Regions from separate parts of the Bacillus sp. mrc49 genome, predicted to be linked through region 1. Evidence: a T-box and tRNA genes for the amino acid it is inferred to sense, from the RefSeq annotation. Region 1 holds a T-box; the other holds one or more tRNA genes.
What was found. The T-box of region 1 lies ahead of thrS (threonine--tRNA ligase). A T-box ahead of a tRNA ligase gene usually reads a tRNA of that ligase, here a tRNA-Thr.

Region 1 (17,956 bases):
TCCATACCTACACTCCTCATCCATTATAAACACGACTTTCAGCATACAAAGGCAAAAAAAAATTGATGACTCAATCGTCCTTCATTGAATTTTGATGTCTTTAATTAATATGTTGTAGGTCGGAAGGATTTATTCAGCGCCTAGCCATGATAATGAATGGCTCGTTTTCCAAAACAAAAAAAGTGGTACAAGTCCATTTTCGTGAATACATTCAAATAAGCAGATGTATTTCATGATGAGGTGATGTTGTATTGGGCATTTTTTTTAGCTATGTATTGCTGGGTCTATCCTTAGCGGCACCAATCGGCCCCATTAACGCCGGGCAATTGGACAAAGGAATCAAGAAAGGGTTTTGGCACGCCTGGATTTTCGGCTGGGGTGCCATTTTAGCGGATGCTGTCTATTTGGTCCTTGTCTATTACGGGGTCAGCCGCTTTCTGGAAAACTCCTTCATGCAAACATTTTTATGGCTTTTTGGCTTTTTTGTCCTGACTTATACCGGTATTGAAAGCCTTTTTAGTGCAGGTAAAATAGAAGTGAATGCACGGAATGTGAAAGAATCCCACTTTTCTTCTTTTGCATCAGGATTCATCATGGCCCTCTCGAACCCTTTATCCATTTTGTTCTGGCTCGGTATTTACGGCTCGATCCTGGCAAACACCACGACTAAATACGACTTTCATCACATACTTCTATACAGCTCAGGCATCCTTCTCGGCCTCTTAGCCTGGGATACCACAATGGCCATCATCTCCAGCAGCTTCAGACGTTTTTTATCCAAACCCATCCTTGTTGGCATATCCGTCATCTCCGGGCTATCCCTTATCGGAATCGGCATATACTTTGCCATTCAGGCCGCAAAAGTACTATTTACATAAATGAAACACCTCCCAGGCGATAAAAAAAGCCCCTGGGCAGAGGCTTTTACCATCAACAGGGGGGCGCTTTGACGGAAGTTGGAACTTTTCTCGAAGGTTTGATGCAATTTGGATGCTTTACTCGTACCTAGTTGCTGCGTATTTTTATTTGTTGGAGCAGTTTGTTGATGAATGCATCTATTGAACTTGATTCATAATTTTGCTCGCCGTATTTCCGGACGTTGACTTGATTTTCCTGCTCTTCTTTATCGCCAAGGACAAGCATATATGGAATTTTTCCCATCTGGGCTTCCCTGATTTTATATCCCAGCTTTTCGTTTCGTTCGTCTGTTGTCACCCTTATGCCGAGTCCTTTCAGCTGTTTTTGGAGTTTATGGCAAAAAGGAATATGAACATGCGAGACAGGGATGAGTTGAACCTGTACCGGGGCAAGCCATACCGGGAAAGCCCCGGCAAAATGCTCAATCAGGATACCAAAAAAACGATCAATCGAGCCATAAATCGCACGATGGATGACGACGGGGCGGACTTTTTCATTTTCTTCATCGATGTAAGTCAAATCGAATTTTTCCGGCATTTGAAAATCAAGTTGAATGGTTGCACATTGATGGCTCCGTTTTAATGCATCCTTAATATGAAAATCAATTTTCGGCCCGTAAAATGCTCCGTCGCCTTCATTTAATTGATAAGGTATGCCGATATCTGAGAGCACATTTTTCAATGCTGCTTCAGAGGCATCCCAGAGGGAGTCATCTCCCAATGAATCCTCTGGTCGAGTCGAGAGCTCCACGGAATATTCGAATCCAAATGTACGATACACTTCGTCAATCAGTTGAAACACCTGCTTGATTTCCCCCTCGATTTGATCCTGGCGAACGAATAGGTGGGCATCGTCCTGGCAAAATGTCCGGACCCGAAGCATGCCGTTCAATGATCCACTATACTCATGGCGATGGACTTGACCGAACTCGGCCATCCGGATGGGTAAATCCCTGTAGGAATAACGCTTATTTTTGAATAAAAGCATATGACCCGGGCAATTCATCGGCTTCATCGCGAATTTTGTCTCATCGACCTCAGTAAAGTACATATTTTCATGATAGTGATCCCAGTGGCCCGACCTTTCCCATAACCGCTGATTCATCATGAACGGCGTGCGAACCTCGTCGTAATCAGCAGCGCCCTGGAGCTCACGCGAGAACTTCTCCAACTCATTCCTGATGATTTGTCCTTTCGGTAAATAAAACGGCATTCCAGGGGCTTCCTCGGAAAACATGAATAGTTCGAGCTGCTTCCCTAATTTCCGGTGATCGCGCTTGGCTGCTTCTTCCATAAAATGCAAGTGATCTTGTAAATCTTTTTTCCTTCCGAAGGCGACCCCATATACTCGTTGAAGAACTTCATTTCGTTTGTCTCCCCGCCAATAGGCACCTGAAACACGTGTCAACTTGAATGCTTTTACCAAAGATGTCGAAGGAAGATGCGGTCCGCGGCAAAGGTCAATAAACTCCCCTTGTTGATAAATCGTTAGTTTTTCACCGTTCGGGATGTTCCTCGCAATATCCAGCTTGAATGACTCTCCTTGACTTTCGAATAGCTTCACCGCTTCTTCATAAGATACCTCCCTCCTTTTTATTTCCAGATTTTCGTCTATGATTTTTTCCATCTCTTTTTCAATGGCTTGCAGACTCTCTGCACTCAAAGGATGATCGAGCTTAAAATCATAGTAAAACCCATCCTCGATGACCGGACCCATGCCCAGTTGCGCCGTACCATGAAGTCTCTTCACCGCTTGGGCCAAAATATGCGCCGAAGTGTGCCGCAAAACGTGCAGTCCTTCCTCCGAATCAAGTGTTAAAATCGAAAGTTCAGCGTCTTCATTCAATTGGAAACGTAGATCAACCAATTGCTTATCGAGCTTTCCTGCAACTGCCTTTTTCCTTAAGCTTGAGCTGATGGAGCCTGCCACGCTTCCCACTGTCGTACCCATCGGGTATTCCTTCTGCTTCCCATCCGGGAATCGGATTTTGATCATTTTTTCATCCATTACATGAACACCCCTTTAGAATAATAAAAAAACGCACTCATCCCTAAGCAAGGGACGAGTGCGTTTACTCGTGGTTCCACCCAATTTCCCATAAGCAAGAAAACACTTATGGCTCTGGAGCTTGTAACGCAGCTTAGACGATATCAGCTACTAAAAGTTCACTGATATAGCTCAAAGGCGGTAAATCATTTTCCTAAGCCAGGAAGTTCGCAGCTGCCCTTCCCTCTCTGAAAACCGTAAAAATGATTATTGTCCTTTTCATCGCAATGGTTTTATAAACAAAAAACGCACTCATCCCTAAGCAAGGGACGAGTGCGTTACCCGTGATTCCACCCAATTTCCCATAAGTATTTTCACTTATGGCTCTGGAGCTTGTAACGTAGCTTAGACGATATCGGTTACTCTCGTTCACCAATAAAAGCTCAAAGGCGGTAAATCATTTTCCTAAGCCAGGAAGTTCGCAGCTATCCTTCCCTCTCTTAAGACCGTAAAAATGATTGTTGTCCTCATCATGGCTTATGCTATTGCAAATCGATTTTTATATTGTTATACATATTACAACCAATCCCTGAAAGTTACAACATTTTATTCCAAAAAATATTACTTTTACCAAATGAATAATCCCTATCCTAGCACTCTATCAATTGGTATAATTAGTAAAAAAAGGAGGGTCCCATGAAAAATTTAAGCAGCTGGTCGATCGGATTCGCCGTGATGGGTGCCGCAGCATTTGGCTTTTCGTTTGTCAGCAAAGAAGCCTTCGATTTTTTAATGGTCTTCGGATTCGGGGCATTATTACTCGGCATGCTATTAAGTTTCGCGGCCATGTTCAAAAATGAAAAAGGAAAGACGAAATTTTTGGCTGTCGCCGCGTTCTTTCTTTTAAGCTTCATCCTGGTTTGGAATGACCCCTTTCAAATCATCAGGCTGTTAACATGGATGAGAAATTAACTAACTCTAACGACTGGGAGGCGATCCATAGATGGACATTTGTTTCATTGGCGGCGGCAATCACGCGAATTCCGAATTAGCTGAAGTGTACCTGGAACTTTCAAACATGATGAAGCCCAATGCCAAGATTTTAATAATCCCGTTTGCAACCGATGATTCCAGGTATGAAGGCTGGCTGGCAACCGTCAAGAAAGCCTTTTCCATCATGGAACATGCTAGTGTTGACTTATTGAGAGAAAACCTTTCGGAACAAGAGATGAAACAAGCCATAAAAGGATATGATGCTCTTTATTTTATTGGCGGCAGGCCAGAACGATTGATCACTGTCATGGAAAATAAAGGCCTTACACCGATCTTGAAAAACTTTAATGGCTTATTGATTGGATATAGTGCGGGTTCGTTAGCCATCTGCACGGATTGCATTATGACGAAAGATAAAGACTATCCAGAAACGATAATGATCAAAGGCTTGGCATTAGTTGAGTTTAGCGTTGAAGTCCATTACGAAGATAAGATAGATGGAGAATTGCTTCCCCTTTCAACTGAACGAAAAATATATGCCATTCCAGATGGAAGTGCCCTTTTCACAAAGAACGGCGAACTCTATAAAGTGGTGAATGATATATACTCGTTCCAAGATGGTGCACGCTTTCCCTGAGTGAAGGAGTTGCTTGGAAAAATTCTTGAGAAGTTATTCAGCTTGGATGGTCTTCGGTGTGTCCAACCAATCCCTTTGCATTCTTCACACGGAGCATTAAGGTAAGTCCAGTGGACCACAAGATTAGGGCGCAGCCAAAGCCGAGCAGTGATAATTTGGCAGTAATTTCATGACCTCCAAGCATGAAGGTGCTTGGAGCGGCCAGTAACGTGATAAGTGCCAATGAGCAGAGCAGCATTCCAGTCAAATAGTATAGCTTGATTTGAAAAAGCGATGCCAGGGGTAAGAAATGCAGGCCCACGATAATGGCGATGACGCCAGGTATAAGATCGGTTTGATCGTTCGCGTTACAGATGGCTATGGCAGCCACGATCAGCAAACCTTCGGCGATGAAGACGATATTGAACCAGAATCGGATTCGCTTCAGCTTCCCTGTAATTTGATGCGGCATTTCTTGTGCCGCATGTAACAGTGAAATGCCTCCGATAAGCAGGATGAATCCAACCAGTATGGCGGCGAGTTCCACGTACGGAAATCCCCATTCTTGCAATCCCATTACACCGATACCTGCCCACAGCGTACCGAAGAACGCCATGAAAATGACCCCAATTCCTGTACCGCGATATGCTTCTTTCGTTTGCATCATCCGCTTCCTTTCATCTTCAGTAATATCATACATAATCCATCATACTGTGGAAATTAGCCGATTATTCATGATCCATATACCTAAAAAGCAAGCGAAAGGGAGATATGATCGCGGGTCCGTCGATAGTATTACGGGAGAAGGGATGGCTATCATCCGCTTCTCCCGCGATTTCATTTCCAATTGAATAGTTGCTTGACTGGCGCCACAAGAAGCTGATCATAGGCGAACTCGTCAGGATATTGACTCAGATCATGTATGGCTAAGGCCTCATCCACCTTCTGATTCATATGATCGGACACATATATCCCACATTCCGGGCAGTTTATGGCGGGAACCTGCAGGAGCTTTATCGATCGCTTCCCATCGGGCATGATCCAGAAACAGTCCTTCTTTTCACTTTCTTCTACGTTAGGGGCATTGCACCATAAGCAGTCCATCTTCATCCCTCCTTGCCTTCCGGCTTCACCGGTTCACTTTGGGCCAGGGCATTCTTTTTTTCTTGCGCTTTCCTCAATTTCTCCTTCATTTCATCCCGTTTATCGCGACGGTCCTTCAATGAGGCATGCTCTGCCGCATTTTCATATGCCTTTCTCTTATCAAGACGGCGCAAGCCCTCTGGCACCAAATTGAATTTTTCGTCCGTCATGAGCGCGGATATCCCCACGGCTGCTTTTCGGTCTTCGGTGCCATACACTTCATCAAAATACGCGTCGGCACTGCCGGAAACATAATTCTTAGGCTCCGGATAGCTCGTGATGACACCTTCGAAGTTCCGCAATACGACCTTATCCGGGCTTTGGGATAGAAGGTAATTCGGAGTCAGGGCTATCTTACCTCCGCCGCCAGGCGCATCCACCACAAAGGTCGGCACCGCATATCCCGATGTATGGCCACGGAGCGCTTCAATGATTTCCAATCCTTTTGAAACCGGGGCCCGGAAATGGCCAATCCCTTCGGATAGATCGCATTGATAAATGTAGTAAGGCCTTACCCTTGCCATGACACAGTCATGCATCAGCTTTTTCATGATATGGACACTATCGTTGATGCCAGCGAGGATGACCGCCTGATTACCGAGCGGGACGCCTGCCATGGACAGCATATCGCAAGCCTTTTTCGCTTCATCGGTCAGTTCAAGCGAATGATTGAAATGGGTGTTTAACCAAATCGGATGGTATTTCTTCAGAATATTGCATAAATTTTCCGTAATCCGCTGCGGAAAAACGACCGGGGCCCGTGTACCGATCCGAATGATCTCCACATGCGGGATGGCGCGTAAGTTGCTCAATACGTATTCGAGGATCTTATCATTGATCAGCAAGCCGTCCCCTCCGGAAATCAGCACGTCCCTCACTTCCGGTGTATTTCTTATATATTCGATCGCTCCATCCAATTGCTTCTTAGGAACGCCCATTCCCACCTGGCCTGAAAAACGGCGGCGCGTGCAATATCGGCAGTACATCGAGCACTGGTTCGTAACGAGGAACAGCACCCTGTCCGGATACCGATGCGTCAAGCCTGGAACTGGTGAATCCTCATCCTCATGGAGCGGATCCTCCAAATCATATCTCGTCTTGTTCATTTCTGCCGAGAGCGGTACCGACTGTAAACGAATTGGACAGCGAGGATCATCAGGATTCATCAAAGAAGCATAATAGGGCGTTATATTCAAAGGAATCGTCTGAGTCGAGATCCGGACTCCTTCCTCTTCCTCCGGAGTCAGATTGACGACCTTTTTCAAATCATCCAAGGTTTTGATCGTATTGGTCAATTGCCAGATCCAATCGTTCCACTGCTCTTCCTTGACGTCCTTCCAAAGCTCGATATCATTATAATGCCTGCGCCCGCCAAGGTACTCTTTATGTTTTATTTCCATTCCCATCATGTTCATGTTAAAAATCCCCTCCCCTTATTCTAAGAACTTATCGATATACTCTCGCAAGAATGATGCCAACTCTTTTGAGAAGGAAAACATCAGAATAAGAGGGGAATGCGGGCGTGCGGGCCGCAAAATTCTTTTCTAAACGCCCAATATTTTGCAGCCAAATTCTTTGCATCTCATACAAAATACTTTACCTTCATTTCTATCATCTTGATTCCTTCCATTCCGCCGCATACACCTTTTCAATCTTGTACTTATTTAACTTATATTGTAATCCTTGTCTGGTAATATTGAGGGACTCAGCCGTTTTGCTGATATTCCCGTTGTATTTTCGGAACATATTGATGATCATTTCCTTTTCCAGTTCTTCAAGGACGACAGGTAAATCCATCTTGTCCGTTAATATGGGCGGCAGGCTCGGTGCACTGGGGGGAGTGTATTTGCCTGAAGGAAAAAGATAGGCCGGGAGGTGATGCTCATCAATCATATCCTCTCCAGTATCCATGACGTTAAAGGCCAATTCGATGGCATGGCCCAGTTCACGAATGTTTCCGGGCCATGGATACTGAAGAAGCCGATTCATCGCCTTCTGACTGATCCCGCGCACGTCTGAAAAAAATGATTTGTTGAACTTCTGAATAAAGTGATTGGCGATTTCCGCTATATCTGTTTTACGCTCCTTAAGAGAAGGCATGGCGATCGTCACGACATTCAGGCGAAAAAACAAATCGGAGCGAATGATTCCCCTCTCTAGCGCTTCTTCTGGAGAAATGTTCATCGCCGCAATAATCTTCACATTAATTTTTTGCTCCTGCGCTCCTCCGACGCGGCGCACCTCACCCTCCTGCAGCACCCGCAGCAATTTCGCCTGCAATCCAGGATCGAGGCTATTCAATTCATCAAGAAACAGCGTACCGCCATTGGCCTGTTCAAAAATCCCGAGTCGATCCACTGCTCCCGTGAAAGCCCCTTTCGTCGTGCCAAACAACAGACCTTCCATTAATTCCTTTGGGACGGCCGCACAGTTTTGTGCAATGAATGGCTGATGGCGATGGGCACTTACATTATGGATACTTTGCGCTACCAATTCCTTCCCCGTTCCCGTCGGTCCATAAATCATGACCGGGGAATGGCTGCGGGCCGATTTTTTGGCCAATGATATCGCTTCTTGAAAAACGGGACTGCTCCCGATCAAATCACTGAAATGATAAGTCGCCGTCCCTTCGAAGTACTTATTTTTCTTATAGGTCTCGGCAAGCTGGGAGCGTAAATCGACGATTTGATCATACATGTTCATAACCTTGGTAATGTCTTTGGCGATCTCCACTGCCCCGATGATCTCGCCATCCTCATATAGTGGATATGTACTATTGATCGACGTTATCTTTTTCTCCTTTACATTCACATACGTTTGAATCGACTCATTCGTTTCGATGCCCTTGTCCAACGCCGCCTGCAGCGTACTCGACTCATCGGTCAAGGATGGATAAAGCTGAAAAATATTCTTCCCGAGCACCTGTTCGCGAGCCAGCCCATCGATATGTGCCATCATTTCATTATAAAAAACCGTATCCCCATCTTTGTTCACGATATGGACACCCACATTTATCACATTCAATATCCATTCAAATTGCGTGGAAAACTGATTGACTGAAGATTTCATTTCTTCATCTCCGTTCTCTGTCACTTGATAGAATTACCTGTAAATTATATCATTTAATGGTAAATAGAATCATAGAAATGATAAAGCTTCTGAAGAGAAGAAAGGAGTTTCCCTTTCTACAGGGAAACTTATAAATAAAAGGGGTGAATGGTATTTTAAAAAGGAATGAAACCAAATTAGAAATTAAACCTTGGGAAGAGAAGGATCTTGATTTACTTTTTCAACTCAATGAACCGAAAATGATGGAGCATCTTGGTGGTCCAGAGAGTGCAGAACAAATCCAAAAACGCCACAAACGATACCTTGAAATCGGAAACAGGGGATGCATGTTCAGCATCATCCTGCCAAAGGACGAAGCTGTTGGTTCCGTAGGCTACTGGCAAACCGTCTGGAACGATGAAAATGTGTATGAAATCGGCTGGAGTGTCCTCCACTCTTTCCAGGGGAAAGGCATTGCATCACAAGCCGTCAGGGCTGTCATCGCCAAACTCAAGGACGAACGCAAATACAGCTCCATTCACGCATTTCCATCCGTCCATAACGCCGCATCCAATGCCCTTTGCCGCAAGCTTGATTTCAATCTCATCTCCGAATGTGAATTCGAATATCCGCCAGGGAGCCTCATGCAATGCCATGATTGGTGCTTGGAGCTTGAATGAAACAATAGCGGCTGTTTTCCAGTGGGAAAAGTCGAATTCTGTTAGGTTTAGGTGAATTTATTTCCCGGGAAAGTCGAATGATTCCCGAATAGGACGAATTATTCTTGGGCTGGGACGAATTAGCCTTCAGGCGGGCAGGATGGGTTTACCATCCTATCCGCCAAGATCATACTCTATCAAGCAAGCAATTTATTCCATGTTTCTTTGTTGGCTTGGTTATCCCCAGAAATGCTGCTTGCTTTTTGAAATTTGGATAATGCCGCCTCGGTTTTGCTGCCGAATCGTGCGTCAAGTGGCCCGGGATCGAATCCTTTCATATAGAGTGCTGCTTGCAGTATCCATGTGATAGGGCCCGTAGCTCCTATACTCAATGTGACCATCGCAGACTTGGTTTTTGGCCCCCATTTTCCATCGACCGCAAGTCTATGATTATATTGCTTATTAAGCTCCGTTTGTACTCCTTTTAAAAGAGCTGATCGAGTTTTGGAGCCGAAAAAACCATCGACCGCCAGATTCGTTTTATAGCGGCTATTTACTGTTTCCTGAATGGAAATGATTTGGCTATCTCCTTTACTGCCCTTTGTTGTTTTGAATCGGTTGGTAAGATGCGGTTTCTTCCCTGCTTGTAATTGTGTGTAGGTTAAGCCCCCCGTCATTTGCAAGTGGGGATAATCCTTGAATGTACGCCAATCTCCGCCCCATTCGAATCCTAACTTTTTACCTATCGCAGCCACACGCTGCCACCTTGAATCCACCGTCCAGATCGCTTTCCTGCCATCATCACTCACAAGGAAGAAATCGATGGCCAGTCCAAAATTATGATAAGATTGGCCTGGCTTAGCGTTCGTCACAACAGGCTTAGCCGGATCACTATAATTTTTTCCATTGTAACTGTAGATTCGTCCTTGACCATAAAGCGCGGCTTGCTCTTCCAAAGAGCGGTAACCTGCGCTTATTTGTACAGCGATCCCTTCTGTATAAGCACGTTCGATCATCTCCAATGCTGATGCCTTCACTACTGCATCCATCCCTATACCCATCTTCTTCACTGATCGATCCAATAATGTTCGTAATTCCACGTTCAATGCCATCCCTCCTTTTTACGTTTCCATCACCCTTTATATAAGCCTTTTTAACGGAAAAGTAGCATGAGGAGTCATGAAACAAAAGAGGTGCAACAAAAAATAGACCACTTCCATTCGCCTGGTTGCGAATGGAAATAGTCTAATAGTTCTTATTAATCTTATGCCCTGATTTCAATAGAGGGACTTATGGTGAAGTCAGCCTCTGTTTTGCTTTTCACTTCATCAAGTGTTACGCCATTTTGCAATTCAATCAATTCCATTCCCGCTTCGGAAAAATGGAAAACAGCCAATTCGGTAATCAGGCAGTGGACGACCTTTTCTCCTGTCAATGGCAATGTACAGCTCTTTTTCACTTTGGATTCACCATGCTTATTCACATGGTCCATGATGACAACGATGCGTTTCGCGCCTTGGACGAGGTCCATCGCGCCTCCCATTCCTTTGACCATCTTGCCAGGAATCATCCAGTTCGCCAAATCCCCAGTTTCGGAAACCTCCATGCCGCCTAATATCGCTAGGTCGATATGGCCGCCGCGGATCATCGCGAACGATTCAGCGCTATCAAAAAAGGATGCCCCCGCTTTGGCGGTTACCGTTTCTTTCCCTGCATTGATCAAATCCGGATCGACTTCATCCTTTTGTGGGTAGGGTCCGATTCCGAGTAAGCCATTTTCCGATTGAAGCATGACATTGAAGTCATTTGGGATCATATTGGCAATCAAGGTCGGCATCCCGATCCCTAAATTCACACACATACCATCTTGGATTTCCTTAACGGCCCGTTCTAAAATCAGTTGTCTTGTCATTTGAATACTCCTCCTTTTTATGCGTTAGCAGTTGTAAGTTTTTCAATACGTTTTACATAGTCATTTCCTACAAGCACTTTTTGTACATAAACTCCTGAAGTATGGATTTCATCCGGATCAAGCTCCCCTGTGCCCACAACCTCTTCCACTTCGACGATCGTGACTTTCCCCGCTGTGGCAACGACAGGATTGAAATTCCTTGCTGTTTTTCGATATACGAGGTTACCGAAATGATCCGCTTTCCAAGCTTTGACAAAGGCAAAATCCCCGACGATCCCTTTTTCCATGATGTATGTGCGGCCATCGAACTCTTTATGTTCCTTTCCTTTGGCGACTTCCGTTCCCACTCCCGTAGCTGTATAAAAGGCAGGAATGCCCGCTCCGCCCGCTCTTAATCGCTCAGCAAGCGTTCCTTGGGGAACTAGCTCGACCTCCAGCTCGCCGCTTAAAAATTGCTGCTCGAACAACTTATTTTCCCCTACGTATGAGGCTATCATTTTTTTGATTTGTTTATTTTCCAGCAAAAGTCCCAGACCCCAATCATCGACCCCGCAATTGTTGCTGACGACCGTCAAATCCTTTACACCTTTGTTACGCAAAGCAATGATTAGCTTTTCTGGAATTCCGCTTAACCCGAACCCGCCAACGATAATGGTAGCTCCATCCTCGATATGTTCAATAGCGCTGTCAAAAGATGATAACAATTTACTCATTTCCCCATCTCCATTCCTAATCTATTCTTTTAAATAAACAATGATGTACCAAAGGCAATGATGAAGACGGTCACTGTTTTCAAGACCGTAATCGCAAAGATATCCTTGTACGATTGGCGATGTGTCAGCCCTGTAATGGCAAGTAAGGTGATGACGGCGCCATTATGCGGCAGCGTATCCATCCCGCCTGATGCCATGGATGCAATTCGATGAAGCATTTCCGGGGTGATCCCGACATTTTGGGCCACCTGCATATAGTGACTTCCCATCACTTCCAGCGCAATCGAAAGTCCGCCTGATGCCGATCCGGTGATTCCTGCCAGTACATTGACGGCAACAGCTTCGGATACGAGGGGATTGCCGCTTGCATTGAACACCCAGTTTTGAATGACCGAGAATCCAGGAAGCGTTTTTACGACATTCCCAAAACCGACTTCAGATGCGGTATTGAATATGGCAAGCAAAGATCCCATCGCAGCAGCCGTCAATCCACTTGCCAATTTGACCTTTATGCGTCCAACATTCAAAAGCATGGCGGCTATGATACCGATTGTGAGGGCAACGATCAGCGACCACGATGAAGTGACTGTGCTTACATCGGCAATGTTGAACGTTTCCTTCAGCATCGATCCGTCATACCAATGCTTAACCGAAATGGCGCTGCGGCTGAAAGCGAAATTGAAAGCGACGACAAGGATGAGCGGTACGAGGGACAGCCAAAAGTTAGGCAGGTTTTGCTGTTCTGCACTTTCGGGTTCATTGATATGTCCTTCCCCGTACCCTTCCCCATTTGCCACCGCTTGTTTACGACGGCGTTCCAGCCAAAGCATTCCTCCTGTGAAAACAATGATTGCGCCAATGATCCCCATGATGGGAGCTGCATAGGTATCCGTTCCGAAATAATTCGTTGGAATGATATTTTGGATCTGAGGTGTTCCAGGAAGAGCATCCATCGTATAAGTGAAAGCGCCTAATGCTATCGTTCCCGGCAGCAATCTCTTTGGAATGTCGGCTTCTTTAAAAATGGCTGCTGCAAATGGATAAACGGCGAATGCCACGACAAACAGTGAAACCCCGCCATATGTCAGCGCCGAACAGGCAAGCACGACAGCAAGAATGGCCTGCTTCGAGCCTAGTGATTTTACGATGGTCTTGGCAATGGATGCTGCTGCACCGCTCATCTCCATGACCTTTCCGAATACGGCCCCTAATAAAAATATCGGAAAAAACGCTTTAATATAGTTAGCGGCGAACGTCATGTATGTCTCTGTATAACTCGGCAGCAAGTGACCGCCGGATAATATGACCGCCAACAATGTAACAAGCGGCGCTATGATAATGACCGGATAGCCCCGGTAGGCTAAAAAGATTAAAAGTCCCAGCGCCACGACAATGGCTAAAATTTGAATCACCAACTCATTTCCCCCTTTTCTTTTTTCTCCCTTTGCCCCAAAATGAGACGGAAATCTCTTAGTAAAAAATATCAATCTCCCTAAATCCCATATTTTTTCCTTTGTTCCATCCAAGCCTGCCTTCCCCAAGTCAAGCTGAATGATCTCCCCAAACTTCCCAAGCGTTGATAACGCTTTCAACTTTCTTGGTGAATGATGAATTTTCTTTTCATTTTAAGTGCAAACAGCATTTATCATGACAGATTGGCCATTCACTAATTTAATAATGCAATTGTCGTGCCAACTTGATTTCAAGGTCTATTCGTTACGTTTTTATAAATGGGACAAGCTAAAATCCCTGGTAACTGTCAGGTTTTCCTTACAGATAAGCATAAAAGGTTAAAAAGTGTAAGCCTTTTCATACAACATCTCAAAACTACCTTGTTTTATGTACGGATTCCCTGACACATCGCTACTTTTTGCAGGATAAAATAGCTACAACGGCGCAAACGTTACACTTCAGGGATTCGCTTCTGAGCGGATGCCCACCCATTTACCAATATTTTAACATTTAAATAGATGGGCAAACAGCTATTTTCCTATCATCATAAACCATATTTATTCATTTTTTCATAAAGCGTCGTTCGGCTGACCCCGAGCCTCTTTGCCGTTTCCGACTTATTGCCAGAAGTCATTTCCAGGCATGAAAGGATGACAGCCCGCTCGGTCTCATCCATCACCTCGGCTAAGGTGCGGATCGTGACCGCTTCCTTCTGACCCGTGATTTCTTTCGGGAGGTGCTTGGAACATATCATTTCCCCTTCTTCCACGATATTCATTGCCCGTTCAATGATATTCTCCAGCTCACGAATATTGCCCGGCCACCCATAATGTCGCAGCAGCCGTAATGCTTGGTCACTCATCCCGATTACACGCTTTTTCATGAGGCTCTGGTACTTCTCGACAAAATGATTGACCAGTATTTCAATGTCCTCCGGCCGCTCCTTCAGGGAAGGGACCTGAAATTGCATGACCTTTAGCCGATAATACATATCAAGCCGGAATTCCCCTTTTGAGACCATTTCATCCAGATTGCGGTTCGTTGCAGCGATTACCCGGACATCAATCGGAATGCTTCCCGTCGATCCGACCCTCTCGATTTCTTTTTCTTGGAGCACACGAAGCAGCTTCACCTGCATATGCAGCGGCAGCTCACCGATTTCATCGAGAAAAATCGTTCCCCCTTCAGCTGCTTCGAACTTCCCTGCTTTTCCGCCTTTTTTTGCACCAGTGAAGGAACCCTCTTCATAGCCAAAAAGCTCCGACTCCAGCAGCTCTGCCGGGATGGCGGCACAGTTCACCTTGACGAACACGCCCATCGCCCGTCTGCTATCATTATGGATGGAATGGGCAAACAGCTCCTTACCCGTTCCGCTTTCGCCCAAGATCAACACATTCGAATCGCTTTTCGCGGCAATTTTGGCTTGACCTTTCACTTCCATGAATGCGGGACTTCTGCCCATCAAATGATCAAACGTATAGGAGGCTTTATTCCTCTCGCGAAAATCACCTTTGTACTTTTTCAGCTCTACTTCAAGTGAGTTTATCCGCTTGGAAAGAGCGGTGAATTGCCCGACATTCTTAAAAAGAATCTTCCCGACCGCTCCTATTAATTTACCTTGTTTCCGTATGGGGGAGCGTGTCGCGATGATATAGTTATCTTTTATTTTCTGTAATTCGGCGACCTCTTGCTTGCCTGTTTTGGAGACCACATGCATCCGCGTATTTTCAATGACCTCCGTTACATGTTTCCCTATGGAGCTTTCCTGATCGACCCCCAGAAAATCCGCATAAGCGTGGCTCAGCATTTGGACATACCCCTCCGTATCGACCATCACCAACCCGTCATAGGCAAATTCAATGATATCCTTGAACAGAATTTCTTCATGATTATCGACATTAAGAAAATCACTTTTATTATTCGTAAACAATAGTAGATAAATCTGATACTGCTCAGCACCGATTTGAATGATGGTTTTTCTGACAATCCCATTGTGATCGTTCAAACGGATGGGCGTATTGACAGCTGGTCTAAGCTTTTTTTCCATCAGCACATTTATTTGCCGATCAAATTGATCCTCAGGGAATATCTCTGATAATATGCGATTGCATAAAAAGATTTCATTTTCGTTTTTCGTTACCAAAACACCTACAGGCAATTCTTCGACTATCGCCTTCACTAATTCCAAATGAACAGTTTCACTATCGCTTGCCATCCTTATTCTCCTTAACCCGTCTGAATTTTCCCTCATTATATCATAGGAAATTGAAGTCAAGGGATTACCGCTCCACAATCAGCGCCGTTCCTTGTCCGCCGCCAATACATAGGGTGGCAAGGCCGGTTTTTGCGTCCCTGCGCTTCATTTCATACAGTAAAGTCACTAAGATGCGGGCACCAGATGCACCTACCGGATGACCCAATGCAATCGCCCCGCCATTCACATTCACTTTCCCCGGATTCAATTCAAGGTCATGAAGCACGGCGAGTGACTGCGCCGCAAAGGCTTCATTCACTTCCAGCAAATCGATTTCATCGATTGTCATTCCCGCTTTCGCTAAAGCTTTTTTTGTAGCAGGAACTGGCCCGTAGCCCATGATTTTCGGATCGAGGGCGGCATTGGCATAGGATTTGATCGTTGCCAGCGCTTCCAGTCCCAGCTCGTCTGCTTTTTCCTTGGACATCAGGACCAGCATCGCTCCCCCATCATTGATTCCCGATGCATTACCGGCCGTCACCGTTCCGTTTTCCTTAAAAGCAGGACGCAGCTTCGTTAGCTGATCGATCGTCAGCCCATGACGCGGATGTTCATCCTGGTCCACCAAGATCGTCTTTCCGCGGCGTTTATATTCAACAGGGGCGATTTCATCTGCAAACCGTCCTTCAAGCTGGGCCTTTTCAGCCTTCATTTGGCTATTCAAAGCGAATTCATCTTGCTTTTCCCGGCTGATATCCCATTGCTCGGCAATATTCTCCGCAGTCACGCCCATATGATATTGGTTGAAGACATCCGTTAAGGCATCATACGTCATGGAATCCACGGCTTCGGCATTCCCCATTTTCTGGCCAAAACGATAGTTGGGAAGTAAATACGGGGCATTGCTCATGCTTTCGATCCCTCCAGCAAGAATCACATCCGCATCACCAAGGGCAATGAATTGTGCTCCCATTATGACTGTACGGAGTCCGGACCCGCAAAGTTTATTAACGGCCATGGCCGGCGTCGTTTCCGGAATGCCTGCATGAATCGCAACCTGACGTGCCACATTTTGCCCTAATCCAGCAGACAGGATATTCCCGACCAACACCTCATCGATCAGATCAGCCGGGATTTTTGCCCGTTTGATCGCTTCCTTTGCTGCCACAACTCCCAATTCAACCGCTGAAACATTGGCAAGACTTCCTCCGAACGTACCAACCGGTGTCCTAGCGGCCCCTACAATCACTACTTCTCTCATCATACTTCCTCCTTCTCCCTTTTTAATTTTGCCAGTTTAATGAAATGTCGGTCCCGCTCATCGATTTTCTCGGAAGCGGCAGATCCTTCATACGTAAAGATCCCTTCTCCCGACTTTACCCCAAGCTTCCCTTCCTCCACCAAATCACGAATCAACACAGGAGCTTCCTTACTCTGATCAAGCTTGGGTGAAACATTATCAAAAACACGCTGCCATGTATCCAGTCCGCCAAAATCGGCAATCTCGATCGGCCCGGTAAATGCCCAGCGAAAGCCTGGTCCGGCCGTTATCGCCGTATCGATATCCTCAGCATCGGCAACACCCTCTTTTAATAAATGAAAGGCTTCCCGCATCAAGGCAGTCTGGAGGCGATTGGCAATGAAGCCTGGTATTTCTTTTTTCAAGAGAATCGGAGACTTGCCGATTTTACGCATCAAAGCAAGGGTTGTCTCGACGATATCCGGTTTTGTTTCGTCATGCTGAACAATTTCAACCAATGGAACCAGATGGCCGGGATTGAAGAAATGCGTGATCACCATCCTGTTTGCAAACGAAGCCTTCTCCATCAATTGGGAAATCGGAAAAGTCGATGTATTGGAAGCAACAATCGCATCCGGTTTGATGATGTTCTCCATTTGCTGATAGAGACTCAACTTCAGCTCGATGACTTCCGGGATCGCTTCAATGATAAAATCGGCATCCCTTAAGGCCACTTCCAAATCAATGTTATAAGTAATATTCGCCAAAGCGTCTTGCTTTTCCTGATCGGTCAACACCCCTTCCGCAATCAGCAGGGATAGATTCTCAGAAATCCGGTTTTTGGCATGCGCTAAGAATTCTTCCTGGATATCGTTAATCGTGACGGAATACCCGCTAACGGCAAATGACTGCGCGATCCCACTCCCCATGACACCTGAACCGATAATCGCTATTTTGTTAATCATCCTAATTCCCCTTTCCGTTTTATGTCCTCACCTTTCATTCATGCAATATTCGTGCCACCGATAACGAAAAAACAAAATTCTTTTGTTATGCCAAAAATCATGATAGACTCTTACTCA
Region 2 (11,833 bases), on a different contig from region 1:
ACGAGAGGACCGGGATGGACGCACCGCTGGTGTACCAGTTGTCTTGCCAAAGGCATAGCTGGGTAGCTACGTGCGGACGGGATAAGTGCTGAAAGCATCTAAGCATGAAGCCCCCCTCAAGATGAGATTTCCCATGGCGCAAGCTAGTAAGATCCCTGAAAGATGATCAGGTTGATAGGTCAGAGGTGGAAGCGTGGCGACATGTGGAGCTGACTGATACTAATAGATCGAGGACTTAACCAACGCTTCTGAAAAAAATGAAATACCTTCTTATTATCTAGTTTTGAAGGAATGAAAATTTCTTCTTGCATTTTCTCGAAAAGACGTTATAATAATATATGTCTTGAAAAAACGCAAACAATGTTTGGTGACGATAGCGAAGAGGTCACACCCGTTCCCATTCCGAACACGGCAGTTAAGCTCTTCAGCGCCGATGGTAGTTGGGGGTCTCCCCCTGTGAGAGTAGGACGTCGCCAAGCTTATATTGTTCCGCAGTAGCTCAGTGGTAGAGCATTCGGCTGTTAACCGAACGGTCGTAGGTTCGAGTCCTACCTGCGGAGCCATAAATGGAGAGCTGTCCGAGTGGCCGAAGGAGCACGATTGGAAATCGTGTAGACGGGTAACCCTGTCTCAAGGGTTCAAATCCCTTGCTCTCCGCCATTTATACCTGGCCCGTTGGTCAAGCGGTTAAGACACCGCCCTTTCACGGCGGTAACACGGGTTCGAATCCCGTACGGGTCACCATTTCGGCAACATATTGGAGGATTAGCTCAGCTGGGAGAGCATCTGCCTTACAAGCAGAGGGTCGGCGGTTCGATCCCGTCATCCTCCACCATTTTTACATAAGGTCAGGTTGTTTCAGGTAGTGGTTGGTCATCATTCCACAGAAACAATTCACACGAAAACTTGATTCTTGAATAGAAACATTATTACCGTCGCGGGGTGGAGCAGTCCGGTAGCTCGTCGGGCTCATAACCCGAAGGTCGCAGGTTCAAATCCTGTCCCCGCAATCTATGGTCCCGTGGTGTAGCGGTTAACATGCCTGCCTGTCACGCAGGAGATCGCGGGTTCGATTCCCGTCGGGACCGCCATTTTTAAAGTTTGGCTCAGTAGCTCAGTCGGTAGAGCAAAGGACTGAAAATCCTTGTGTCGGCGGTTCGATTCCGTCCTGAGCCACCATAGTAGTGCCGGTGTAGCTCAACTGGTAGAGCAACTGACTTGTAATCAGTAGGTTGGGGGTTCAAGTCCTCTTGCCGGCACCATGTTTCATCCATATGCGGAGGGGTAGCGAAGTGGCTAAACGCGGCGGACTGTAAATCCGCTCCTTAGGGTTCGGCAGTTCGAATCTGCCCCCCTCCACCATCTCTTTAGGGGTATAGTTTAAAGGTAGAACAGAGGTCTCCAAAACCTCCAGTGTGGGTTCGAGTCCTACTACCCCTGCCAATTTCAATCTTATCATGGCGGTTGTGGCGAAGTGGTTAACGCACCTGATTGTGGTTCAGGCATTCGTGGGTTCGATTCCCATCAGTCGCCCCATTTTTCTTTAAAATGTGCTATAATGAAAACAACGTTAATGGGCTATAGCCAAGCGGTAAGGCAACGGATTTTGATTCCGTCATGCGAAGGTTCGATCCCTTCTAGCCCAGCCATATGCGAAAGTAGTTCAGTGGTAGAATACAACCTTGCCAAGGTTGGGGTCGCGGGTTCGAATCCCGTCTTTCGCTCCAAAACGTTGGCGGCATAGCCAAGCGGTAAGGCAGAGGTCTGCAAAACCTTTACCACCGGTTCGATTCCGGTTGCCGCCTCCAACAATCATGCCGGTGTGGCGGAATTGGCAGACGCGCACGACTCAAAATCGTGTTCCTCTGGAGTGCCGGTTCGACCCCGGCCACCGGTATCATCTAAAGGGTTAAACCCTTATAAGTCAATGCTGAGATTGTCTCTAAGCATTGACTTTTTTGTGTTTAACCGACTAAAGCAGAATGCTAATCGTGTAAACAAGCTACTGCTCGTTATAATAAGCGTAGAGGAGTCGGTAAAACATCCATACATGCTTTTAGAGATACACTTGCAAAGTATTATGTAACAAGCGGTGGTATACCAAATTAGTGAGACTAAAGGTTTGGCATATACGTTGATTAAGTGCCTGAACAAACTGATTTATTTAAAGTAGAGATACGGCCAAGAATTGATGGGAGAAACGCAGAACCTAGAATGTTTTTCCGTAATGAAAAAATCGCTATCACTTCAACAAATGATGATGTGGTAACCTCAGGCGATATTTTAGCTGTTAAAGATGTAGAGGTTTATATTATTGGTATTGATGACCGTTCGTAGATTACTTATGCATATAAGGTAAACGTGGGCGATAGATTTTTTGAGGAAGAAGGTCATTTAACTAGCTTAAGGCTGGAACTATAATAAAATTAAGTGGCGAAAATAATAATAATAATCCAATATAGCAATCGTGGTAGGACCTATTCAGGAGTGTCTTTTTTTAAAAGAGTTAATTTATTAATTGACAAATATATAATAGTATATTATTTTAATTAAAGGGTATTTATTAATCGTATGGACAATTACATAATTAGCATTGACTAAAACTATTGTAAACTCCAACAATCATGCCGGTGTGGCGGAATTGGCAGACGCGCACGACTCAAAATCGTGTTCCTCTGGAGTGCCGGTTCGACCCCGGCCACCGGTATCATGAAACAGCCAGGAGTGCTGTTGGAAGAAGGCCTTACACTTAATTGTGTAGGGCCTTTTTTGTTACTCTACAAATACTAAGAGAACGTTCCTTCTATGTTGTGATAATTAAAAAACGAATGGAAGGTGACAGTCCTGCCATACGTTTCCGAGGCGGGAGGAATGGCCAATTTTGATATTCGTTATTGCAATCAAAGGTGAATTGGAGATGAATGTCAAAAATAAGATCAGTTGAAATGACTTAAGGACATCAACTATATAAAAGCCGATTTTTAAATTAAGTTGCTCTCCAGAGGGAGCACTATTAGCTACTATGCATGATCAGGTTCTTGCAGCTGTCATTCATTTGTCTGAGTCTTTCCTTTGAAGAGGCTGTTGTATCGATCGGATAAGTTCACTATTTTTCAGGCGGTTAGGATTATATATGTCTTGTAAGCTTTTTGTTCCTGCTGGTATCCTAGTTTTACCGTTTTACCCCTAACAGACTGTATTTTTATTATATCTATTGCTATAAAAGAAAGGAGCACAATCTAAAATAGTTCAATCCTTAAGGAATGGCCTATAAGTTTGGATATTTTGAGTTAACTTTTGTCTTATAAGAGCAGCACGCAGGTAAACGTTCTTTTGTGGCAGTCTTCGTCACAAGATGTCTTCGCACTAAAAAGTCAGCTCGACTGGAGGCAATCGGCAGAGCTGATTTAGTGTTGAAATATACATATTCATTATGATACCGATGCTTAGAAGAAGAGAACTTCAATCAAATTTCCCCTGTGTACTAACATCTGTATTTGAATTTAGGTTCTGTCTGATTATAATATCCGTTCCTTACCTCTGCACACCAATTGGCAAAGGCTTCTCTCCATTGAACACTACTAAAGAATTCCTCAACAGATTCATTTTCAGAATCCCAAACGATGAATGTGTTGAGTGGAGTGATTCCCCCTGCCCAAATTCCGATATTTTGGTCAGTATTATCTTCCCTTACTAATAATATGGGCAGTCCAAATTGAAAAGCCATCGAGGGTTCAATTTGTAAAAAAGTTGAGCCTTCCCAGAACGGAGGGGATGATGAAGGCTGCCCTACATTAGTATCGGTAACCTCAACGAGAAATCGACGAAAGTTGATTGCCAACATTCCATAGCTTGATGAAACCAACCGGCGGATACTTGTTAAAATGTTTTCTGGATATTGTTCACTTATAGGCAAAGTACGTGGAAAAAGCAGAGCGTTCTCAATCTCGAAAATAAGGCGGTCTTGAAACTGCTGTTGTATTGGATTTAATGTATTTGTTGTGCTTAAGAAAATAGGAATTCGAAAGGCACGATCAACGCATTCCTCGTATCTAAATGATGGAGCTACTTCTTCCTTTAAAGGATCATCATTAGAATTTCTTGAGGAATTTGTACTTTTGTCTTTATATTTATTTTTATTTTTCAGTTTTACTTTAATTTTATTTTTATCTTTATCACTACTCACATTTCTCATCTCCTTTTTTTTATTTAATATATGGGAAAGGATTAAGTGTGATTGGACATAAGACCTGACTACTTGGTTAAGGATTAATGCTAACTTTGTACGAACAAAAGAGACCACAATATGTGGTCTTACTTACTAATTCCAATGGAAATAGTTCATCCGTTACTTTGAGTCATGGGCAACACCACAGGAGCAACGATTTAACGCATATAACAGGTGATAAGATGCGGGGAGTACATGATTGATTCGTTGGACTTCATTAGCAAAACCCTGATCATCCTTCGGCATTGGTGAAAGTGCATCCGCTTTTTCCATTAAGCTCCAGGCGGTACAAACCTATTAGGTGGAATTCGAACGCCAGTAGTTACTACAGAAGAAATTAAGCGTGAACATTCCTCTAGGCAAAGGCTCATCAAGGAAACGGCATGGGTGACCCCTAACTAACAGAAATGGCTATCCTCAGCCTCGCTTAATGGAGATCATTCTCCTGATGGGGAATTTTGCGAGGATGGAGGAAGATACGAGAAAAAACGCAAAAAAGGAGCCCGCCAAATCAAGCTGCCTATGGCGGACCGGTTCTCTATTTTTTTAGATACGACATCATTGCATTGGGAGTCTATGCATCGATCATAGATTCATTTTGGCCCGATTCCTACCCAAAATAGATCTACTAGAGCTTGCGCCGTTTTTTCTGGTCCGCCCAATTCAATTATTAATTCTTTTTTGTTTCGAATCATGGTAACTGTAGAAAAGGCATGGGCGAGCAATAATGGATTTTTGACTACTATCTCCCCATTTTCCATTGCTTGCTTGAATATGTTCTCCAGTGCTTGATGAACCTCGTTTTCTGCTGTGCGGATCTCTTGGATATGTTCTTCTGTAAGGGAAAGGGAAGCCTCCTGCAGTAATGTTTCAAAATCTATATGTGGCCTAATTAAATGCTCGAACGTTACTTCGTATAATCTGTGCTTCAATCCATTGGAACTGTTCAGCAGTTTATCTGTCTGTATTTTTATGCGGCGGAACATGCTTGATACTGCGATGGTGAATAAAGTTGCCTTATTTTTAAAATAGTAATAGACGCTTGCTTTTGTAACATTGCTGGCATCGGCAACTTGTTCCATTGAAACGCCTTCATATCCATATGTCATGAATAGGAAGGATGCAGTTTGTAGAATTTGATCTCTTGTTATATTCGAGTCATTCGTCATTTTGGGTCGTCCCGGTTTTTTCTTCTGGATATTATGATTATGCATATGAAACCTCCTTCTGGTTGAATTAATTTTCCAAATGAAATTAGTTGATTAATTAACCTTCTGGTATATATAATTAATCGTATGATATATGTATATTCTAATAGAAACAAACCAAATTGGAAACGAGGGAATTCAGATGAAAAAATCTATACTAACAACCTTCAGCTCATATATGACTGGTAGGGTTAGTCGCTGGGTTGTCATTGGCATATGGGTTGTTCTAACGGCAGCTTTAACCATTGCTTGGCCCGCAGTAAATGACTCAGAAGTTAATAATGCCCCAAATCTGAGTGAAGATTCACCTTCTGTGGAAGCAGATAAGTTAGTTAAGAAACAATTTCCAAATTCCTCAGGGATACCTGCATTGCTTACGTGGCACAATGAATCGGGATTAACGGAAGAGGATCTGAAAGCAGTCCAACAAATGGCTGAACATTTAGAGAAAGATCCGTTAGAAGATCAATCGTCAACACCTCCTCTGCATAAAATGCCTGTATCAGCACTGCAACAAATGGTTTCAAAAGATGGAACAACGCTAGTGCAACCTATTTTTTTCAAAGAAAGTGTTGATACCGAAGTCTTAAAGGGAAATTTAGATGACATCAAAGAACAAGTGAAAAAGCAGGTTTCGTATAACCCTTTCAATGTAAGTATAGATGAAAATAATAAACTGAGTACACGTTTCACAGGCCCAGCAGGGATTCAAGTAGATGCAACAAGTCTATTTGAAGGAGCGGATGTTTCGTTACTGATAGCTACGGTTGTGCTTGTCTTAGTACTGCTTCTTATTATTTATCGTTCCCCAATCTTGGCTATTATTCCTTTAATCGGTGTAGGATTTGCTTATATGCTGCTTAGTCCTATTCTAGGTTTTTTAGCGGATAAAGGTTGGATTACCGTTGATGCCCAATCCATATCCATTATGACCGTCTTATTGTTTGGAGCAGGAACAGATTATTGTTTATTTTTAATTTCTCATTATCGTGATGAGCTTCTGAAGGTAAATGATAAACGAAAAGCACTTATACATGCGTTTAAAGATGCCTCGGGTGCCATAGCTATGAGTGGAATTACTGTGGTCATTTCTCTTCTCGTCTTAATTGTAGCAGAATATGGGGCTTACCACCGTTTTGCCATTCCATTTAGCTTGTCCATCTTTATTATGGGCATAGCAAGCTTGACTCTCATTCCAGCACTACTATCCGTTATGGGAAGAGGTTCGTTTTATCCTTTCATTCCACGTACTCCTGAAATGGAAAAAGAGAGGGCTGCAAAGAAAGGAAAACCGGTTCCTGCAAAAAAAGGAAAGAGCCGCTTTGGAACTTGGGTCGGTAATATCGTGACAACCAAACCTTGGACGATCATCATAGCATGTGTGATCTTCTTTGGAGCAATGTCGGTATACTCAAGTCAAATCAAATACACCTATGATGTATTATCTTCTTTTCCAGAAGACATGCCATCAAGGGAAGGGTTCAAGGTCATTTCTGACGCATACTCGCCTGGTGAATTAGCTCCGGCTCAAGTGGTAATCGATACAGACGGAAAATCGGTAGACCTTGAAAAAGAGTTAAAGAAACATGACCTTGTCAGTACAGTGTCTAAACCCCAAAGCGGTGCGGACAATGAAGATCTAAAAGTATATGATGTTAAATTCAATGTTAATCCCTACAGTACAAAAGCGATGGAAGCTATTCCAGAATTGAGGGATGCAGCAGAGAATGCATTGGCGGAAGCTAATGTTCCTTCCGTGAAATCCAAGGTCTGGATTGGTGGGCAAACAGCGACTCAATATGACACCATGATAACTAGTAATAAGGACAACGATCTCATTGTTCCATTGATTATTGTCTTTATCTCCATCCTGTTATTGGCATACTTACGTTCCATTGTAGCTATGCTTTACCTAGTTGGCACGGTTATCTTATCTTACAGTGCAGCATTAGGACTAGGGTGGCTTATCATCCATAATATAATGGGTGCTGATGCTATACAGGGAGCCATTCCTTTATATGCTTTCGTATTCTTGGTTGCTCTTGGAGAGGACTATAACATCTTCATGATCTCGAGCATTTGGAAGAAAAAGAACTATATGCCGTTGAAGCAGGCCATTAAAGAGGGCGTGAGTGAAACGAGCGGGGTCATTACTTCAGCCGGTATTATATTGGCGGCCACCTTTGCCGTGCTAGCGACATTACCGATTCAAGTTCTTGTGCAGTTCGGAATTATCACGGCTTTAGGGATTCTTCTGGATACCTTCATAGTCCGACCATTTCTGGTACCGGCCATCACTACCGTTTGCGGAAGATTTGCTTTTTGGCCAGCTAAAGTCAAAATGGTAAAAGGAAAAGAGAATTAACAGGAGGATATGGATATTCTGTGCTGCAAAAGAGACATTTTGGCACCTTATCAATGACCCCAAAACATCAAATACTGCAAAAAAATGGATTCAATAAAACAGTGTTTGGAGTAATTCGCTCTGAACCATCAAAATGTCGATTAAAAGGTTTCGGAATGCTTTCATTCCGAAACCTTTTTGATTTATCATCGGGATTGAAGCGGTTATAAGGAATGGGTAGAGAGGACGGTCAAGAATGCTCCGGGTGTAACGATCGCCTAAACTCCTAGTTCAAAAACGTGGAAGCAACCAATATTAAAGAAGCATACATATGCGATAAAAAACAGTTCGAAAACAAGATGGGCAAAAAGAATTTGCATCTCCTTTTCACGCAGAGTGGATTTGGCCGGCGATACTCCTGCGGGAAAGGGACCTCTACGGTAGACCCCGCAGGCGCAAGCGCCGGAGGAAATGCATGCAGGGAGGAAACCAGGGATCGGTGCAGGAAAGAGGATTTACCATTAGGTTTACCGTTACAACTGAACATTTGAGGGAAAGGTTTTAGTATGAAAGGAAATCTCCTGGTAAGAATGGAATAGAATATTAATGGAAATTCATCCGATGAAAATTTTAGTGCCCCCGTATCTTTTTCTCTTTCTGAAACGTTTAGAGGATAGAGGGTGTTGAAGGAGTGAGAAAAATGATAAAGAAGTTGAGGGAAGAAAGTCATGAAATAAAGGATAACAACATGGCCTTAGATGAGGTATATCCTGAATTGCTTCGGTTTTGCCGATTCTTGACGCAAAATAGTTGGGATGGTGATGACTTGGCACAGGACACGATCATGAAGGCAATGCGGGTCTATGGGAAGAAGAAGGGGCTAACACCTGCTTTATTGAAGACGATAGCCCGCCATTCCTGGATCGATACGATCCGAAAAAGAAAAAAGGAAGCTTTAGGCGAATTGCAGGATAACGATATGCAAGGGGCAATTGGAGAAAATTCGTTTGAAACGGTGGAGTATATGATAAAATCCCTTACCCCGAAGCAAGCTGTCGTGTTTTTATTAAAGGAAGGATTTCTTTATCGCTCCAAGGAAATCGCGGATTATTTGAACACGACGGAATCGGCGGTAAAGGCAATCTTGAACCGTGTCAAAAAACGTTTGGACAATGATGCGGAGGAGCGTAAGTTGTCCGCCGTGGATGATTGGGAGTATGAGGAGGAGCAAAGGCTGATATCACTGATGACACAGGCATTGCAGCAGCAAAATCCTGATATCCTCATTAGAAGCATCCCATCTTTCAAATCGCTGAACAGTCAATCGATGATTCCTAGATCGATGGATCGATCGCTGCATTTCAAACCATGCTTCACTCCTTCAAACACACTCTCACTGGCTGCATAGCCAATCATTTTGTTAGGAGGAAGAAGAGATATGACTACCATTCCATATGTAATTGAGCAATCCGGCAAGGGTGAACGCTCGTACGATATTTATTCCCGACTGTTAAAAGATCGCATCATCATGATTGGCGAAGAAATCACCGATCATTTAGCCAACAGTGTCGTCGCCCAATTGTTATTCTTGGCGGCTGACGCACCTGATAAAGAAATCACCATTTTCATCAATAGCCCGGGGGGATCGACTAGTGCCGGTTTTGCCATATATGATACGATGCAGTATATAAAGCCTGATATCCGGACTGTATGTACGGGAATGGCTGCCTCATTCGGCGCCATGCTTTTGCTGGCAGGTACGAAGGGAAAGCGGTGTGCATTGCCGAATAGCGAAATCATGCTTCATCAGCCGCTTGGAGGGGCAAGGGGGCAAGCCACGGAAATTGAAATTTCGGCCCGGAGAATCTTGAAGCTAAAGGACCATATCAATCAAATCATTTCGGAAAGGACGGGTCAGCCTATCGCTAAGGTGGCGAAGGATACTGATCGTGATTACTTCTTAAGCGCTGATGAGGCGAGGGATTACGGAATAATCGATGAAATAATCGTTCAGGATCGTTAATTTGGGAAAAAGGGTTTCGGGGCGCTCATGCCGAAACCCTTTTTCCATAGGTTGATTTCGCATATTTTGTTGCTAATCACCAAGTAAGGAGGTGTGGTCGATTTCCCCTCCGATGCTCAGCTTTTCAGAGGGTGTGTGAGCCTCTTCGGGGTTATCCCCTGTGAGGTCTTTACCTGTGGCTCGCACCTTCGCGCCAATCAACAGTAAAACCAACAATCTTAAAGAGCCTTTCTTTCAGAACGATTTTTTCACCCGGACAATTCTGGATAAGGGAGTGCCAGCGGTGAACAATATCTTGAAAGCAGGAAAAAGCACGTTATGCTTTCTCTAGTAAGTAAGGTACTCAGAAGTTAGGGGCGTTATTTCTTATTAAGCAGTCTGCTGGATTCGTTCTCCTTATTTACCGGGATTTCTTTTCCTACTGTCACACGGCGGACGACACGGTGCTGGTCTTCATAATCGGCGATGGCATAATGCTGTGTGGCTAGGTTGTCCCATATGGCCACGTCACCTTCACTCCATTGCCAGCGCACGGTATTTTCCAGACGGGTTACGTATGAATCAAAGATACTTAGTAATCGTTCAGACTCACTTGTTGTATAACCTTCCACTCTTCCGGCAAAGCCACCTAGCAATAAATGTCTTTTCCCAGTTTCGGCGTGCACGTGGACGACTGGATGCCGCGTTTTATAAATGGTCGATTCGAATATTTCCCGGTATTTCTTTTTGACCTCGTCCGTTGTATTTTCGACTTGCTTGAATTGGGCATAATCATATTCATTTGTATGGATGGCCCATAGTTCGTCCGCTAAATGTCTCAATCCATCCGGCAGGTCTTCGTACGCCTTATTAGTATTGGCCCAGACTGTATCTCCGCCAACTTTCGGGATGGTTACACCTCTTAAAATCGAATATTTGGGAACCTCTGGGACGAAAGTGACATCGGTATGCCACTGGTTCGCTTTGGCACCCTGTGCGGAATCAAGTTCGAATATATAGTTCGTATCGTTTTTGACCGGTACCGTAGGATGGGCATAGGGCTCACCGAGGAGCTTGGCAAATGCCTCTTGGGAGGCATCATCCAAATGATTTTGTCCTTTGAAGAAAACGACTTTATGATCGTTCAGCGCTTGCTTGATTTCGCTGAATATATTTAAATCCAAGTCACCACTTAATTGCACTCCATGAATTTCCGCACCGATCCGACCTGCTACAGGCACCACTTTTATTTGTTGTGTTTTAGTTTCCGTCATAATCGATTTCCTCCCGTATTTGTTTTTTATTTGTTAAACGCTTCCTCAATGTATTCGTTGTGGATTTCTTTCTGGAAATCAAACGATTTCTTGATGTAGCCCACGCTCGCCAACGTATCGATCGATTCTTGCTGGGCCTTGATGGCATCTTTGGTAAAGAAGATATTTGGCTCTTCGGCCGTTATTATTTTCTTGACTGTGGCAGCAGGCATTTTAGTTTCTTTGGCATAAATTTCAGATGCTTCATCTGGATGTTCAATTTGCCAATCCGCCGCTTTTTTATAAATCCGTAAATACGCCTCGACAATTTCAGGATGCTCTTTGGCAAATCCGGTACGGGCGATGATTGCACCAGGAGCCAATATTTTTCCTTTTACATTCAATGCGACAGCATTCCCTTTTTCAATATTATTAAGATAATAAGGATTCCAAGTCGCCCATGCGTCCAGCTGTTTCGTTTCGAAGGCAGACTGGGCATCATCAGGCTGTAAATTGATGAGTTTGATATCATCCGTCGTTAATCCATGGGCCTTCAAGGCCTTGATTAAATACACATGACCTGTTGTTCCCGAGGCAACCCCGACCGTTTTCCCCTTTAAATCTTCAACCTGCTTAATGTTACCGCCGGTCTGAGTGATGATTCGGACAGAAGATCCGCCTTGTCCGGTTTGGGCAATCACTTCGAATGGAAGCTTCTTATCAATACCGGCTATTAGTGCACCATCTCCTAAAAAAGACAAATCAACCCGGTTGGAGGCCAGCGATTCCAAAAGTGGC

Region 2: it has a tRNA-Thr gene. The T-box ahead of thrS (threonine--tRNA ligase) is inferred to sense a tRNA for this amino acid. The anticodon was not compared.

What each region holds. Positions count from the first base shown of each region.
Region 1 covers NZ_PHNG01000691.1:109-18,064, forward strand. Annotated here, with positions in the region: gene CVN76_RS14250 (LysE family transporter) at 252-878, shown strand; gene thrS (threonine--tRNA ligase) at 1,006-2,913, opposite strand; T-box leader at 2,973-3,196, opposite strand; T-box leader at 3,227-3,447, opposite strand; gene CVN76_RS14260 (hypothetical protein) at 3,601-3,876, shown strand; gene CVN76_RS14265 (Type 1 glutamine amidotransferase-like domain-containing protein) at 3,908-4,534, shown strand; gene CVN76_RS14270 (DUF7010 family protein) at 4,572-5,213, opposite strand; gene CVN76_RS14275 (YokU family protein) at 5,351-5,617, opposite strand; gene ablA (lysine 2,3-aminomutase) at 5,620-7,050, opposite strand; gene CVN76_RS14285 (sigma-54 interaction domain-containing protein) at 7,268-8,749, opposite strand; gene CVN76_RS14290 (GNAT family N-acetyltransferase) at 8,869-9,384, shown strand; gene CVN76_RS14295 (peptidoglycan-binding protein) at 9,561-10,463, opposite strand; gene CVN76_RS14300 (3-oxoacid CoA-transferase subunit B) at 10,628-11,275, opposite strand; gene CVN76_RS14305 (CoA transferase subunit A) at 11,293-11,988, opposite strand; gene CVN76_RS14310 (GntP family permease) at 12,018-13,403, opposite strand; gene CVN76_RS14315 (sigma-54 interaction domain-containing protein) at 13,985-15,655, opposite strand; gene CVN76_RS14320 (acetyl-CoA C-acetyltransferase) at 15,720-16,895, opposite strand; gene CVN76_RS14325 (3-hydroxyacyl-CoA dehydrogenase family protein) at 16,895-17,839, opposite strand.
Region 2 covers NZ_PHNG01000754.1:1,755-13,587, reverse strand. Annotated here, with positions in the region: partial or broken rRNA gene CVN76_RS22395 (23S ribosomal RNA) at 1-243, shown strand, start outside; rRNA gene rrf (5S ribosomal RNA) at 364-479, shown strand; tRNA gene CVN76_RS22385 (tRNA-Asn) at 489-563, shown strand; tRNA gene CVN76_RS22380 (tRNA-Ser) at 569-660, shown strand; tRNA gene CVN76_RS22375 (tRNA-Glu) at 670-744, shown strand; tRNA gene CVN76_RS22370 (tRNA-Val) at 760-835, shown strand; tRNA gene CVN76_RS22365 (tRNA-Met) at 937-1,010, shown strand; tRNA gene CVN76_RS22360 (tRNA-Asp) at 1,016-1,091, shown strand; tRNA gene CVN76_RS22355 (tRNA-Phe) at 1,104-1,179, shown strand; tRNA gene CVN76_RS22350 (tRNA-Thr) at 1,187-1,262, shown strand; tRNA gene CVN76_RS22345 (tRNA-Tyr) at 1,279-1,362, shown strand; tRNA gene CVN76_RS22340 (tRNA-Trp) at 1,370-1,443, shown strand; tRNA gene CVN76_RS22335 (tRNA-His) at 1,461-1,536, shown strand; tRNA gene CVN76_RS22330 (tRNA-Gln) at 1,575-1,649, shown strand; tRNA gene CVN76_RS22325 (tRNA-Gly) at 1,653-1,727, shown strand; tRNA gene CVN76_RS22320 (tRNA-Cys) at 1,735-1,808, shown strand; tRNA gene CVN76_RS22315 (tRNA-Leu) at 1,817-1,897, shown strand; gene CVN76_RS31185 (hypothetical protein) at 2,143-2,337, shown strand; tRNA gene CVN76_RS22310 (tRNA-Leu) at 2,627-2,707, shown strand; gene CVN76_RS22305 (hypothetical protein) at 3,485-4,195, opposite strand; gene CVN76_RS22300 (TetR/AcrR family transcriptional regulator) at 4,822-5,442, opposite strand; gene CVN76_RS22295 (MMPL family transporter) at 5,579-7,801, shown strand; gene CVN76_RS22285 (sigma-70 family RNA polymerase sigma factor) at 8,481-9,188, shown strand; gene clpP (ATP-dependent Clp endopeptidase proteolytic subunit ClpP) at 9,219-9,803, shown strand; gene CVN76_RS22275 (TauD/TfdA dioxygenase family protein) at 10,163-11,056, opposite strand; gene CVN76_RS22270 (ABC transporter substrate-binding protein) at 11,083-11,833, opposite strand, start outside.